4 regions of the Rheinheimera sp. ATLC3 genome follow, and region 2 is predicted to be linked to each of the others. Evidence: predicted binding sites of a transcription regulator. Region 2 holds the regulator's gene; each other region holds the start of a gene.
What was found. The regulator sigma-54, encoded in region 2, starts transcription at its own class of promoters, with help from an activator protein. The targets are predictions, from matches to a motif close to TGGCANGNTNCNTGCTT.

Region 1 (3,099 bases), 1.0 Mb from region 2:
CAATAACACGCCACAAAGAACAGACATAATGCGTAACATAAGGCCTCCCATTACAGCTGCTGAATCGCCGTACCCAGCATTTGGTCAACAGATGAAATCACTTTTGAGTTCATCTCATATACCCGCTGACTTTCAATCAGGTTAACCAGCTCTTCAGTAACGTTAACGTTTGATGTTTCAAGCGAGCCCTGCACAATAATGCCCAGCCCTTCCAGCCCGGGTATGCCCTGCACAGGGTCGCCGCTGGCGCCGGTTTCACGGAACAGGTTTTGCCCGATAGGCTCTAAACCCGCCGGATTTATAAAATTTGTCACGGTAAGCTGACCAAGCACGGCAGGTTGCCCCTGACCAGGTAACTGCACTGAAACCTGACCGTCCTGCGCTATAGTGATACTTGTCGCATCTGGCGGCACAACGATATTCGGCTGAACCTGATAACCGGCACCTGAGGTCACGACGTTACCTTCATCATCAACAGTAAACTGGCCATTGCGGGTATATGAAATGGTGCCGTCCGGCATCAGAATTTCAAAAAAACCATGGCCTTGTATCATCACGTCCAGACTGTTGTCTGTTGTGATCATATTGCCCTGGGTAAAGTTTTTCTGTGTAGCCACCACTTTTGTGCCTGCGCCAAGCATTAACCCGTTAGGCAATTCAGTATTCTGTGATGATGCACCACCAGGCTGATTGACATTCTGGTACAGCAAGTCTTCAAAAATTGCCCGGCTTTTCTTAAACCCAACGGTGCTGGCGTTGGCCAGGTTGTTTGAAATAACCGAGATATCGCGCTGTTTCGCGTCTAATCCGGTCTTACTAATCCATAAAGCTGGATGCATGTTTGCCTCCCGGGCTATCGCCCTTTCAATAATCTGTTAGCCGACGATTCTCAGCAGTTGATTCTGTTGACGGTCCATTTCTTCAGCGCTTTTCATCATTTTCACCTGGATCTCAAACTGACGTTGCAGGCTAATCATGTAAGTCATCTCGCCAACAGCATTGACGTTACTGCCTTCCAACGCACCTTTGAGCAAACTGACATCGGCACTGGCCTCTTCTATCTGACCGTCTTTACGACGGAACAAACCATCAGTACCCTTATCCAACTCGTTGTTCACCGGCCTTACCAGCTTAATACGCCCAACGGGCGCTATAGCATCTGCAGGTGCGCCAAGGGGCAGTGCACTGACAGTGCCGTCCTGCGCAATTTCAACCTTTGCCAGCGGCACCGGCAACTGAATAGGACCATCGTCTCCCAGCACAGGCAAACCTGTTACGGTTTCCAGCATACCAAGGGGGCTTATCTGCAAACTGCCGCTACGCGTGTATGCTTCATTACCATCCTGTGCTTGCACCGCAAGCCAGCCATCCCCCTGAATTGCCACATCAAGCTCGCGCTCAGTCATGATGACAGCACCGGCGTCAAAGTTTTGACCTGGGCGTTCTGTCAGCGAAAATACCCGTGTCGGTAAACCTTCGCCAAAAGCCTGCATTGACCTGGCCTGCTCAAAATCAGCCTTAAAGCCGGTCGTACTGGCGTTAGCCAGGTTGTTTGAACGCAGTGCCATACCGTTCATATTTTCTTTGGCACCACTCATGGCGATATATAACAGGTGATCCATAACGCGCTCCGTCAGTCGTCGTTGCTACTTCCAAAGCAAATTTGATGCCACATATAAAAATGCAGTAAAGCTGCTGGCCGCAACGCTTTTCCCAATAAAAAAACACCACCGCGAAGGGTGGTGTTTTTCAGCTAAACCATGCTTATCGTATCTGCAGCACTGTCTGCTGTAAGGTACTGTTAACTTCCAGCGCCCTGGAGTTTGCCTGGAAGTTACGCTGGGCACTGATTAAGTCAACCAGTTCAGTGGTCAGGTTAACGTTTGATTGCTCCAGCGAGGACGCATTTACCGCGCCAAAAGTACCGGTATTAGCCTGCCCGCCTATAGGTTCACCTGAAGTAATACTTTGTTTCCATGATGTATTACCAACCTGCTTTAAGCCTTGAACGTTGGCAAAACGCACCATCGCCACCTGCGCCAGATAGGCAGAGTCACCGTTACTGTAACTGGCCAACACTCGGCCAAAAGCATCAATATCTACTCCGGTTAAGTTACCGACGGTAGTACCATCCTGGCTCAAATTCTCTACGTCAAAAATCGAAGCATATTGTGTGGGAGTTCTGACACCGGAAGCGTCACGGAAGTTAACGACAACATCAGAGACAGCCTGTGCACCATTCGTTAGGTAAGTATTTGCCGGGTCATTAAGAGCTGTGGCAGGTATAGTGATAACCGGCAATGGTGTTGTTTCAATAAAATTACCGTTAGAGTCAAATTCTACCGGATCGCCAGCAAACCACGAATCTGCAGCTGGCGGTGCTGCTGTTTTGTTATCCCACACCACAAAAGTGTCCCAGGTATTTACCGCCGGAGCGCCCTGCTTACGAAAGTACGTTGTTACCTGATGAGACTCCCCCAGGCTGTCATAAACGGTAACTGACGTCGAATGATTGTAAGTTGCGCGGTCCGTTGGATCAAAAGCAGCACCAGGTGCTACTACACGGGAATCTAAGTTCATGCTCAAGAAAATGTTATTAGTCGCACGAGGCGCACCGGCGGATGTCGGGATCGAAATTGGTTGCGTGGTACTTAGGCTAACCGACTGATTTTCCCCGTCAACAGGGTCTACCGCAAAGCCCTGCAAGAAATTGCCTTTGTTATCGACAATAAAATTATCTTTATTCAGCTTAAAAGCACCAGCCCGGGTGTAGGTTAAATCTTGCGAGAAACGATCTGGCGTCAGAGCAAAAAAGCCTTCACCGGTTATCGCCAAATCCAGCGAGTTATTGGTAAATTGCAACGACCCTTGGCTAAACTGCTGTGCAACAACAGAGGTGGTCACACCATCACCGACCTTAGTGCGGCCAGAGGCAAAAATAGAGGTTGCATAAACGTCTGCAAACTCTGCCCGTGACTCTTTAAAGCCAGTTGTATTTACGTTGGCAATGTTATTTGCCGTGGTATCCAAATCTTTCTGCGCTGCGGCCAGGCCGCTTAATGCGATATTAAAACTCATAATTCACCTCAGCTCGCTATT
Region 2 (3,099 bases):
GGCGCTGATGTGCTAGCTCAGCAATATATTCCAGAATACGTTTCTTGCTGTTAAAAAGAACTGCACTTTTAGTGCAGTTCTCGGTAAGCATTGCGGTTAAATTCGTCATAATCTAATCAGTGTCGGGCTATTTTCTCTTTATGCTTAATGACCTGGCGATCTAACTTGTCTATCAACTGGTCTATGGCAGCATACATATTTTCATCTTCAGATACTGCGAATACTTCAGCACCATTAAGATGCAGCTTAGCTTCAGCAATCTGTTTCAATTTTTCCACGTTTAGGATCACATGTACATTGTTTATATGATCAAAGTGCCTTTCCAGTTTGGCAAATTTACTATCTACGTATTGTTTTAAGGCAGTGGTGATTTCAACATGGCGACCGGTCAGATTGATTTGCATAGACATATTCCTTCTTTTAGGCTTATTTACAGCAAGGTCTTGCGTTGATTTGACGGCGGAATATACAGAGACTCACGATACTTAGCGATGGTACGCCGCGCAACGTTAATGCCCTGTTCCATCAGAATATCGGCCATTTTACTGTCACTAAGCGGTTTGGCCGGATTCTCCGCCGCCACTAATTTCTTAATAAATGCACGAATAGCTGTCGAAGAACATTCTCCACCACTTTCTGTACTCACATGGCTGGAAAAGAAGAATTTAAGCTCAAATATACCCCGGGGTGTATGCATATATTTCTGCGTCGTGACTCGCGAGATTGTCGATTCATGCATGCCAACCATTTCGGCAACGTCATTTAACACCATAGGCTTCATCGCTTCCTCTCCGTGCTCAAAAAAAGCCTGCTGCTGCTGAACGATACAATTTGCCACTTTTAATAACGTTTCGTTGCGGCTTTCCAGACTTTTCAGAAACCATTTTGCTTCCTGCAGATGAGAGCGGATAAACTGGGTATCTGCGCTATTTTTTGCGGTACGCGACATCGCGGCATACTGCTGGTTTATACGTACTTTAGGCATAGCGTCAGGGTTTAGTTCAACCTGCCAACGGCCTTTTACTTTTATCACGCTAACGTCCGGAATAACGTATTGTTGCTCTTCACGAATAACGTCAGCGCCTGGGCGGGGGTTAAGGCTATGGATCAGCCGCATGACTTCCCGTAACTCGTCTTCTTTCAGTTTAGTCACACGCATCAAAGAACGAAAGTCACGGTTAGCTAAAAGTTCTGTATGGTCACGGATCATGCTTTGCGCAGCTGACAGGAAGGGGGTATCCGCGGCAAACTGGCGTAGTTGAACCAGCAAACACTCCTGAATAGATCTGGCACCAACCCCCACCGGGTCGAATAACTGAATACGCTTAATGACGGCTTCAACTTCGTCGGCTTCGATATCCTCTATCCCCAGCGACTCCAGAATCTCCTCGCAGCTGATGGTCAACAGGCCATTGTCGTCAATGGCTTCAATAATAATTTCAGCTATTGCCCGGTCAGTATCCGAGAAGGGCGTAAGTTGCATTTGCCAGCGCAGGTAGTCCTGTAACGTTTCACTGGTTTCACCCTGATAGACAAAATCTTCATCGCTGCCGCTGTTTCCGGCACTTACCGGCGCTGCACTAACCAAATCATCCCAGTTGTTGTCCAGCGGCAAGTCTTCCTGAATATTCTGCTCTGACATCGCTTCACTGCTGTCAGGTTCGCTCGGCTCATAGTTGTCGTCTGCTATCTGTTCTGAGTCGGTAGAGTTGAGTGAGGAAGGATCTGAGGTGTCTTTGGCATCAGCAGAAAAACTGTCATAGTCGTCTTCGGCTTCCAGCAATGGATTGGCATCCAATGCTTCCTGAATTTCCTGTTGCAACTCAATCGTTGACAGCTGTAACAAGCGTATAGCCTGCTGCAACTGCGGCGTCATGGTAAGTTGCTGTCCTAAGCGAAGTTGCAAAGAGGGCTTCATCTACTTCTACCGTTATCCTACTGAATAATGTGTTGAGATTGTTTTTCGCTAACTATAGCCTGAATTGCTCACCGAGGTATACATCACGGACCTTCTGATTTGCCAATACCTCTTGCGGTGGTCCCGACGCAATCAGCTCGCCATGACTGACAATATAGGCAATTTCGCAGACATCAAGCGTCTCGCGCACGTTGTGGTCGGTTATTAATACACCAATACCGCGCTGACACAGATGCTGGATAATCTTTTTGATATCCAGTACTGATATTGGGTCTACGCCGGCAAAAGGTTCGTCGAGCAGAATAAAAGCCGGGTCTGCTGCCAGTGCCCTTGCTATCTCTACCCTGCGCCTTTCGCCACCAGACAGGCTCATGCCAAGACTATGCTTGATATGGCCAATATGAAATTCTTCCAGTAAATCGTCTGCTATTTCTTCGCGTCTGCTGGCACTGAGATCTTTGCGGGTTTGTAATATAGCCAGCAGGTTTTCATATACCGTCAGCTTGCGGAAAATTGAACTCTCCTGCGGCAGATACCCTATGCCCTGACGGGCCCGGGTATGAATGGGGTCGAAGGTGATATCTTTGTCGTTCAGGCTGATATGACCTTTGTCTGATGGCACCAGACCGACAATCATATAAAAAGTCGTCGTTTTGCCTGCCCCATTGGGCCCGAGCAAACCGACGATCTGACCTGCATTCACTTCAAGGCTGACATCTTTAACAACTTGCCGGCCTTTGTAACTTTTCGCCAGGTGCGAAGCAACTAACTTCATGGATTATTCTTTTCCTCCGGCGTAAAAATCGTTGTTACGCGTTTTGACTCGTTACTTTCCGCACTTAGTTGCTGTTTTTCCACGTTATATTTGATAATGGACGCTTTGACAACACTACCGCTTTGCGTCAGCTCTGCGTCTCCACTCAACGTCAGAGTGCGGTTTGACGGCTCATACCGCATTTCACTTGCCGTGGCGGTAACCGGCTTACCATCCGCTAATAACTGAGAATAACTCACGGGTGAACCGGTAGCGATATATACCTCTTTGCCCTTGCCTGCACTGGCATTAATCTCCAGCTGGTCGGCTTTCATCTGTAGTGAGCCTTGTGTAATCACCACATTATTACGATAAGTCAGGACGTTTTCCTGCACTGAAACCAGATTATCGGCATCGATCTGAATTT
Region 3 (3,099 bases), 1.3 Mb from region 2:
ACATCTTTCCTTCATACTCAGCTTCCAATGCGGCAATAGTTTTGCCGGTTACACCGCTTAAAATGCTAAGCAGATTGGCTACACCCGGTTTCGCATCCAGGTCAAAACGTACCCTTGGTGGATCTTCGGAATCTGTCATCGCCTTTTTAAACTTCTTGCTGATCATCTTCGGATCTTCCAACAAGCCGACGAAGTTCCACGGGTTTTCATCCGACTTTGACATTTTCTTGGTCGGGTCCTGCAAGCTCATCACCCGCGCGGCTACTGGTGGAATAAACGGCTCTGGTACTGTGAAAATATCGCCATGCAGTGCATTAAAACGCATGGCCACATCACGGGCTAATTCAAGATGTTGTTTTTGATCATGCCCAACCGGGATCTGATTCGCCTGATACAGTAAAATATCTGCCGCCATTAACACCGGATAAGTAAACAAACCCGCATTAACATTATGCGTATGACGCTCGGACTTATCTTTAAACTGCGTCATCCGGCTGAGCTCACCAAACTGGGTGTAACAGTTCAGCACCCAGGCCAGTTGGCTGTGCTCCGGCACATGAGACTGCATAAATACTGCTGAGCGGTTAGGATCGATACCACAAGCTAAATACAGTGCCAGGCTATCCAGTGACGCTGAGCGCAGCGCAGCCGGATCCTGGCGCACCGTAATGGCATGCAAATCAACGATACAATATAAGCAATCATAGTCATCCTGCATTTTGTCCCACTGCCGCAAAGCGCCCAGATAATTTCCTATCGTCAGTTGGCCGGACGGCTGTGCGCCACTTAGTACAATTGGCTTGTTGCTCATAGTTGTATCCATTTAAGACATTTATATCGATTAGCCGGCAGCAGCCGGGAATAAGTGCTGCATTATAACCACATCATTCTTTTGCAACAGTAAAAAAGCAGCTCAGCGGACGACTTTTGCCAGTTGCTGCCGCATGTCATCTATTGCAACCGAATAATTATCAGCATTGAATATGGCTGAGCCAGCAACAAACATATCAGCCCCCGCGGCGGCAATATCTGCAATATTATCAGCAGTAATACCACCATCGACTTCCAGTCTGATAGAAAAGCCACTCCGGTCAATAATGCTGCGTGCTGCGGCAATTTTATCGAGAGTCTGTGCAATAAACTTTTGCCCGCCAAAACCAGGATTGACCGACATCAACAGCACTACATCAACTTTGTCCAGTACATAGTCCAGATAGCTAAGTGGCGTTGCCGGATTAAACACCAGACCAGCCTGACACCCATGTTGTCTGATAAGCTGTAAAGTTCGGTCAACATGGCGCGAAGCCTCCGGATGAAAACTAATGATATTCGCTCCGGCCGCAGCAAATTGTGGCACCAGCGTATCCACCGGCTCCACCATCAGGTGTACGTCTATTGGTGCTGATATGCCATAGTTTCGCAGTGCCTGGCATACCATAGGCCCCATGGTCAGGTTAGGCACATAGTGGTTATCCATGACATCAAAGTGCACTACATCACCACCAGCCTGTATAACTGCGGCAACATCTTCTCCCAGCCGGGCGAAATCAGCAGACAGAATCGAAGGGGCAATTAGATACGGTTGCATAGCGTCTTTCCTATAGTTAGCCAGCTGCAGACTGTACTGAATTTGTCATAAAAAAGCACGGAGACACTAGTTGCGCCCCCTGCACAAAAAACGAGCAAAACCGCACCAACTCAGCCCAACCTATTTGTAACGAACGTAGTCAATAATCATAAGTAAATGATTAATCTATAGTATTTCAGCTGGCATATATCTTGGAATACGATCGACAGGGAACAGAGAAAAAGGCAAATAAAATGAAAACATCAACAAAAATGAAAACGTTAGTAAGTAGTATGTTTTTACTTGGACTGTCAGTCAGCAGTTTTACTGCGAGTGCCATTGAACTGGGCGGAGACATAACGATTACCTCAGATTATGCATTCCGCGGTATTTCTCAAACAGAAGAAGCACCTGCGCTGCAAGGCGGTTTGTCATTGACCGATGAGTCAGGCTTTTATCTTTCGGTATGGGGTTCTAACGTAGATTTTCTTGCTGAAGGCACCCTGGAGCTGGATGTTCTGCTGGGTTGGAGCGGTTCTATCAACGAAGACTGGTCAACCGATGTCGGTATTATGCGTTATGGTTACCCCAACACTGAAATCGATGGTTCGAACTTTTGGGAAGTGTATGGTTCATTGTCATACAAAGACCTCACTTTCGGCCTGGCATACAGCGATGATTACTATGCCAACAGCGGAGACTTCTTTTATATTTATGCAAACTACAGCTATGCGTTAATGGATAATCTAAGCCTTGATCTGCATGTTGGTCAGAATGAATATGATGACAGCAGCGCCAGTTATCTGGACTGGAGTGTAGGTGTCAGTACTGAAGTTCTAGGCGCCGGCTTAAGTCTTGCCTATGTAGATACCGATATCGACGGTTCTTATCTGGCAGATAGTCGCGTTATCTTTTCTATTTCAAAAAGTTTCTGATCTAAAGAGCTTTTGTACCGGCTAGAACATTTTTATCTGTTTAATAAACAATCAGCTTGTATCAACAAGCTGATTGTTTTACTATTTAAGCGTTTTAAAAAACAAATGGATTTAACATGAAATTTACCAAGCTATTAAAAGCAGTATTTATTTCAGCTGGTTTCACCGCCGGTACCATTTGTTTTGTCTTACCCTCCGCATTGCACGGTAGTCAGTGTCATGCTGAAACGGCATCAATACAGGAATGTATAAGTTCTGGCCAGCAAAACTGGTACAGTTGGTTTCAGGGCAAAAGCCGTTCTACTCAGTTCCATTTTATTGATCTGCTTGAACTGCTAAGCAGACTATCTCCAACGCAAAAAAGCTAATGCCTGAGCATAAGCCTGGTCTGATACAAGTCATTAAAGCAGTGTTAGGCGCTATGGTGGGTGTACAGTCAGAGCAACAGCGTCAGCGCGACTTTTCTGCCACTTCGCCATTACCCTTTATTATAGCTGGTGTAATCTTCACCCTGCTTTTTGTGGCGTTACTGCTAGCTGTTGTAACCTGGGCACTGGCATAGCCTGGTAAACTGCAAACAACTCAGCAACCTTGCCT
Region 4 (3,099 bases), 720 kb from region 2:
GGAGACCGTAATGCGTGAGCCAAAGATTTTACTGGTTGACGATGTAGACTACAGCCGACAACTGCTACGTAACAACATCATGGCTTTGACCAGCAGTAAGCTGCTAAAGCACACTACATTCAGCTTTTTTAACGCGCATAATGCCTCGTCGGCACTAACGATGTTCAATATGCAACCACCGGATTTAGTCTTTCTCGACATCGAGCTGCCAGACAGCTCTGGTCTGGAGCTGCTGAAAAAGTTTAAGCAAGAACGCCCGGAATGCTTTGTTGCGATGATCAGTGGCTTTAGCACATTGGAAAATGTGCAACAAAGCATAGCAGCCGGCGCCGCGACCTTTATTGTTAAACCCTTTAGTGGCGATAAAATATTGTCTGCAATGCGCTTATTTGAAAAACGCACTCAGCCTCAGCCTGTGCAGCTCAATACAATATAATCTTGCGGCGCACTGGAGAAAAATTTGTTAAGGTAGATAAAACAAAGCAAATTAAAATAAGGAAATATCATGCGCTTAGTGGCTTTTCTGAGTGTGGCTTTTATCCTTTGTGGCTTTTCAACTAAAAGCTATGGCAACGACTTTTATCAAATCCCGGTACCGGCCGATGCACGGGAGTTTGCCCGTCTGGATAACAAAATGCCTGCAGTGCTGAGTTTTTTCAGCCAGCAAAGTGAATCAGCCCTGCGTGATTATTATATTCAACAGCTTGGACAGCCAGAGATGGCCCAGCAGAATTATGGTCGCGAACAGCTGTATTTTACCGTGAACGGTAACCGTGTACGCATTCTGATCTCAAGCCGGGATGAGTGGCGCCAGGTCGATATTATGGTGCAAAACTGAGCCGGCAACCGGCTCAGGGTTTAGTCAGCTGCAAAACCACCCGGCGGTTCTTTTTGCGCTCTATAGCCGTATCGTTGGGCGCAACGTGCCGCCGTTCGCCAAAGCCTTCGACCTGCACCCGCTCTTCACTCAGTCCTGCTGCCACAAAAAAGCTTTTCACTTTCTCCGCCCGCTTCACCGACAATTGCTCGTTCATCCAACGGCCGCCATAACTGTCGGTGTAACCCTGAATTTCAACAAAGTCTATTTCGGGATCATATTTCAGGTATTCCGCGATCTGAGCAAGCCTGCGTTCAGACTCCCGGGTTAGCTGATCGCCACCACTTTCATAACTTAGCACGGTAAACGCAATATCATCAAAACTGTAAGGCAGAAGCTTAGACACGCAGACATTAAACTTCTGATAGGTAGATAGAAATTGCACAGGATTCATCGCTGCAACCACTTTATCGTACGGGCTGTACCAATCGCTAAAATAGAATGTCGGGCTAAAGCCATGCTCCAATTCGGTCAGCAATGTCCAGGCTGTTTTCTTTGGTAACTCGCCGTTATATTGCTTCAGCAGCTGCATGCTGGCGACGGCCTTAGCAGGCTCGCCCGGGCGCCAGGACGGCGGCACAGACAGCACTTCAGCCAGCGCATAACTGTCTGGCAAACGTAGCATCTGCAATTCAAAATCCAGATTCAGCCCTTTGCTGGCCACACTGCGAAAAACCGCCTGACCAAATTGCGGTATTTCATGCTGTAACTGGCACTCTACCGGCGAGTTTTTACTTAACAACCAGCTTGACTGCTCAATCGCGGCAGAATATTGACGCAATTGTGGCTGTGACAGCGCCACAGTAGATGTTATCAGCGCACTAAGCGCTATACAGGTTCGCATAATCCGGCTTCTCATTACACTAAACAACTCTTTGCCATTCCTGTCATAAGCTAGCAAGCACTGTGCCGCAACAAGACGCTGACACATTTTTTTGGCATAATAGCCGCTGATTTATTAAATGGCGATGTTATGACACAACCTAGTTCTCTGCTTGCACAACGTTTTCGCGGCTACTACCCGGTAGTTATCGACGTGGAGACGGCAGGCTTTAATGCAAAAACCGATGCGCTACTGGAAATCGCAGCCACGTTGCTGGGTATGAATGACAACGGCGAACTGATCCCACAGCAAACACTGCACTTTCATGTCCAGCCATTTGAAGGTGCAAATCTGGATGCAAGCTCACTGGCATTTAACGGTATAGACCCGTTTAATCCTTTGCGTGCAGCTGTAACAGAACGCGAAGCCATTACCGAAATTTGCAAAGCCGTGCGTAAAGCACAAAAAGACGCGGGGTGTCAGCGCAGTGTTATTGTTGCGCACAATGCCGCTTTTGATCAGGGTTTCTTTAATGCTGCGGTACAAAGGCTGAATTTCAAACGGTCGCCATTTCATGCTTTTGTATCCTTTGATACCACCAGTTTGTCAGCACTGGCGCTGGGCCAAACAGTGCTGGCTAAAGCCTGTCAGACAGCTGGCATAGCCTTCGACAACAAAGAAGCACACAGTGCTTTGTATGATACCGAGCGCACAGCAGAACTATTTTGTTATATCGTTAACCGCTGGCAGCAGTTGGGAGGATGGCCATTGGCTAATTTGCCGTGTGCCGGGGCCGAAGACGACAATCCAGAGACACTGGATGCAGTGTAGCCATGTCTGTTGATCCGATAAAAAAGCCACGTTATAGTGGCTTTTTTTATCGATGAACGGGTTATTCTGCCGCAGTGTCTGTTTCGTGTTTGGCAGCGGTTTCTTTGATTAAGGGTTGTAACTCTCCGCGTTGAAACATTTCCAACACGATGTCACAACCACCTATCAGCTCGCCTTCAACCCATAACTGTGGGAACGTTGGCCAGTTTGCATACTTTGGCAACTCAGCGCGAATATCCGGGTTTTGCAGAATATCAACATAAGCAAACTGCTCACCACAGGCAATCAGTGCCTGCGACGCTTGCGCGGAAAAGCCACAGCTCGGAAACTTCGGCGAGCCTTTCATAAATAACAGAATCGGATTCTCAGCAATTTGCTGCTTAATTTTATCTAATGTTTCCATCACTACCTCACAACATAAGCATTTTCAGACTGGCAGATATTTTACGCTGTTATGCAACTTCTGGCACTTGAGATCCAGGAAAAAATCCCCATCTCCATCGCAACGACCCGACGCTCTGCTCAACACAGTTTCACTACACCCAGGCAGGCCGTCACCACCACTGTA

Region 1: the regulator sigma-54 is predicted to act here: its motif matches at 1,656-1,672, upstream of AC5SV9_RS03715 (flagellar basal body rod protein FlgF).
Region 3: the regulator sigma-54 is predicted to act here: its motif matches at 1,769-1,785, upstream of AC5SV9_RS14590 (TorF family putative porin).
Region 4: the regulator sigma-54 is predicted to act here: its motif matches at 1,773-1,789, upstream of AC5SV9_RS05250 (flagellar protein MotY).

What each region holds. Positions count from the first base shown of each region.
Region 1 covers NZ_CM182103.1:784,736-787,834, forward strand. Annotated here, with positions in the region: gene flgH (flagellar basal body L-ring protein FlgH) at 1-39, opposite strand, end outside; gene flgG (flagellar basal-body rod protein FlgG) at 51-839, opposite strand; gene AC5SV9_RS03715 (flagellar basal body rod protein FlgF) at 876-1,622, opposite strand; gene flgE (flagellar hook protein FlgE) at 1,765-3,078, opposite strand; gene AC5SV9_RS03725 (flagellar hook assembly protein FlgD) at 3,098-3,099, opposite strand, start outside.
Region 2 covers NZ_CM182103.1:1,827,153-1,830,251, reverse strand. Annotated here, with positions in the region: gene ptsN (PTS IIA-like nitrogen regulatory protein PtsN) at 1-109, opposite strand, end outside; gene hpf (ribosome hibernation promoting factor) at 117-404, opposite strand; gene AC5SV9_RS08535 (RNA polymerase factor sigma-54) at 431-1,918, opposite strand; gene lptB (LPS export ABC transporter ATP-binding protein) at 1,971-2,693, opposite strand; gene lptA (lipopolysaccharide transport periplasmic protein LptA) at 2,690-3,099, opposite strand, start outside.
Region 3 covers NZ_CM182103.1:3,158,964-3,162,062, reverse strand. Annotated here, with positions in the region: gene trpS (tryptophan--tRNA ligase) at 1-811, opposite strand, end outside; gene rpe (ribulose-phosphate 3-epimerase) at 914-1,588, opposite strand; gene AC5SV9_RS14590 (TorF family putative porin) at 1,822-2,502, shown strand; gene AC5SV9_RS14585 (hypothetical protein) at 2,619-2,870, shown strand; gene AC5SV9_RS14580 (DUF2970 domain-containing protein) at 2,870-3,064, shown strand; gene AC5SV9_RS14575 (Dam family site-specific DNA-(adenine-N6)-methyltransferase) at 3,009-3,099, opposite strand, start outside.
Region 4 covers NZ_CM182103.1:1,110,341-1,113,439, forward strand. Annotated here, with positions in the region: gene AC5SV9_RS05235 (response regulator) at 1-18, shown strand, start outside; gene AC5SV9_RS05240 (response regulator) at 11-436, shown strand; gene AC5SV9_RS05245 (hypothetical protein) at 506-838, shown strand; gene AC5SV9_RS05250 (flagellar protein MotY) at 852-1,721, opposite strand; gene rnt (ribonuclease T) at 1,851-2,531, shown strand; gene AC5SV9_RS05260 (Grx4 family monothiol glutaredoxin) at 2,593-2,934, opposite strand.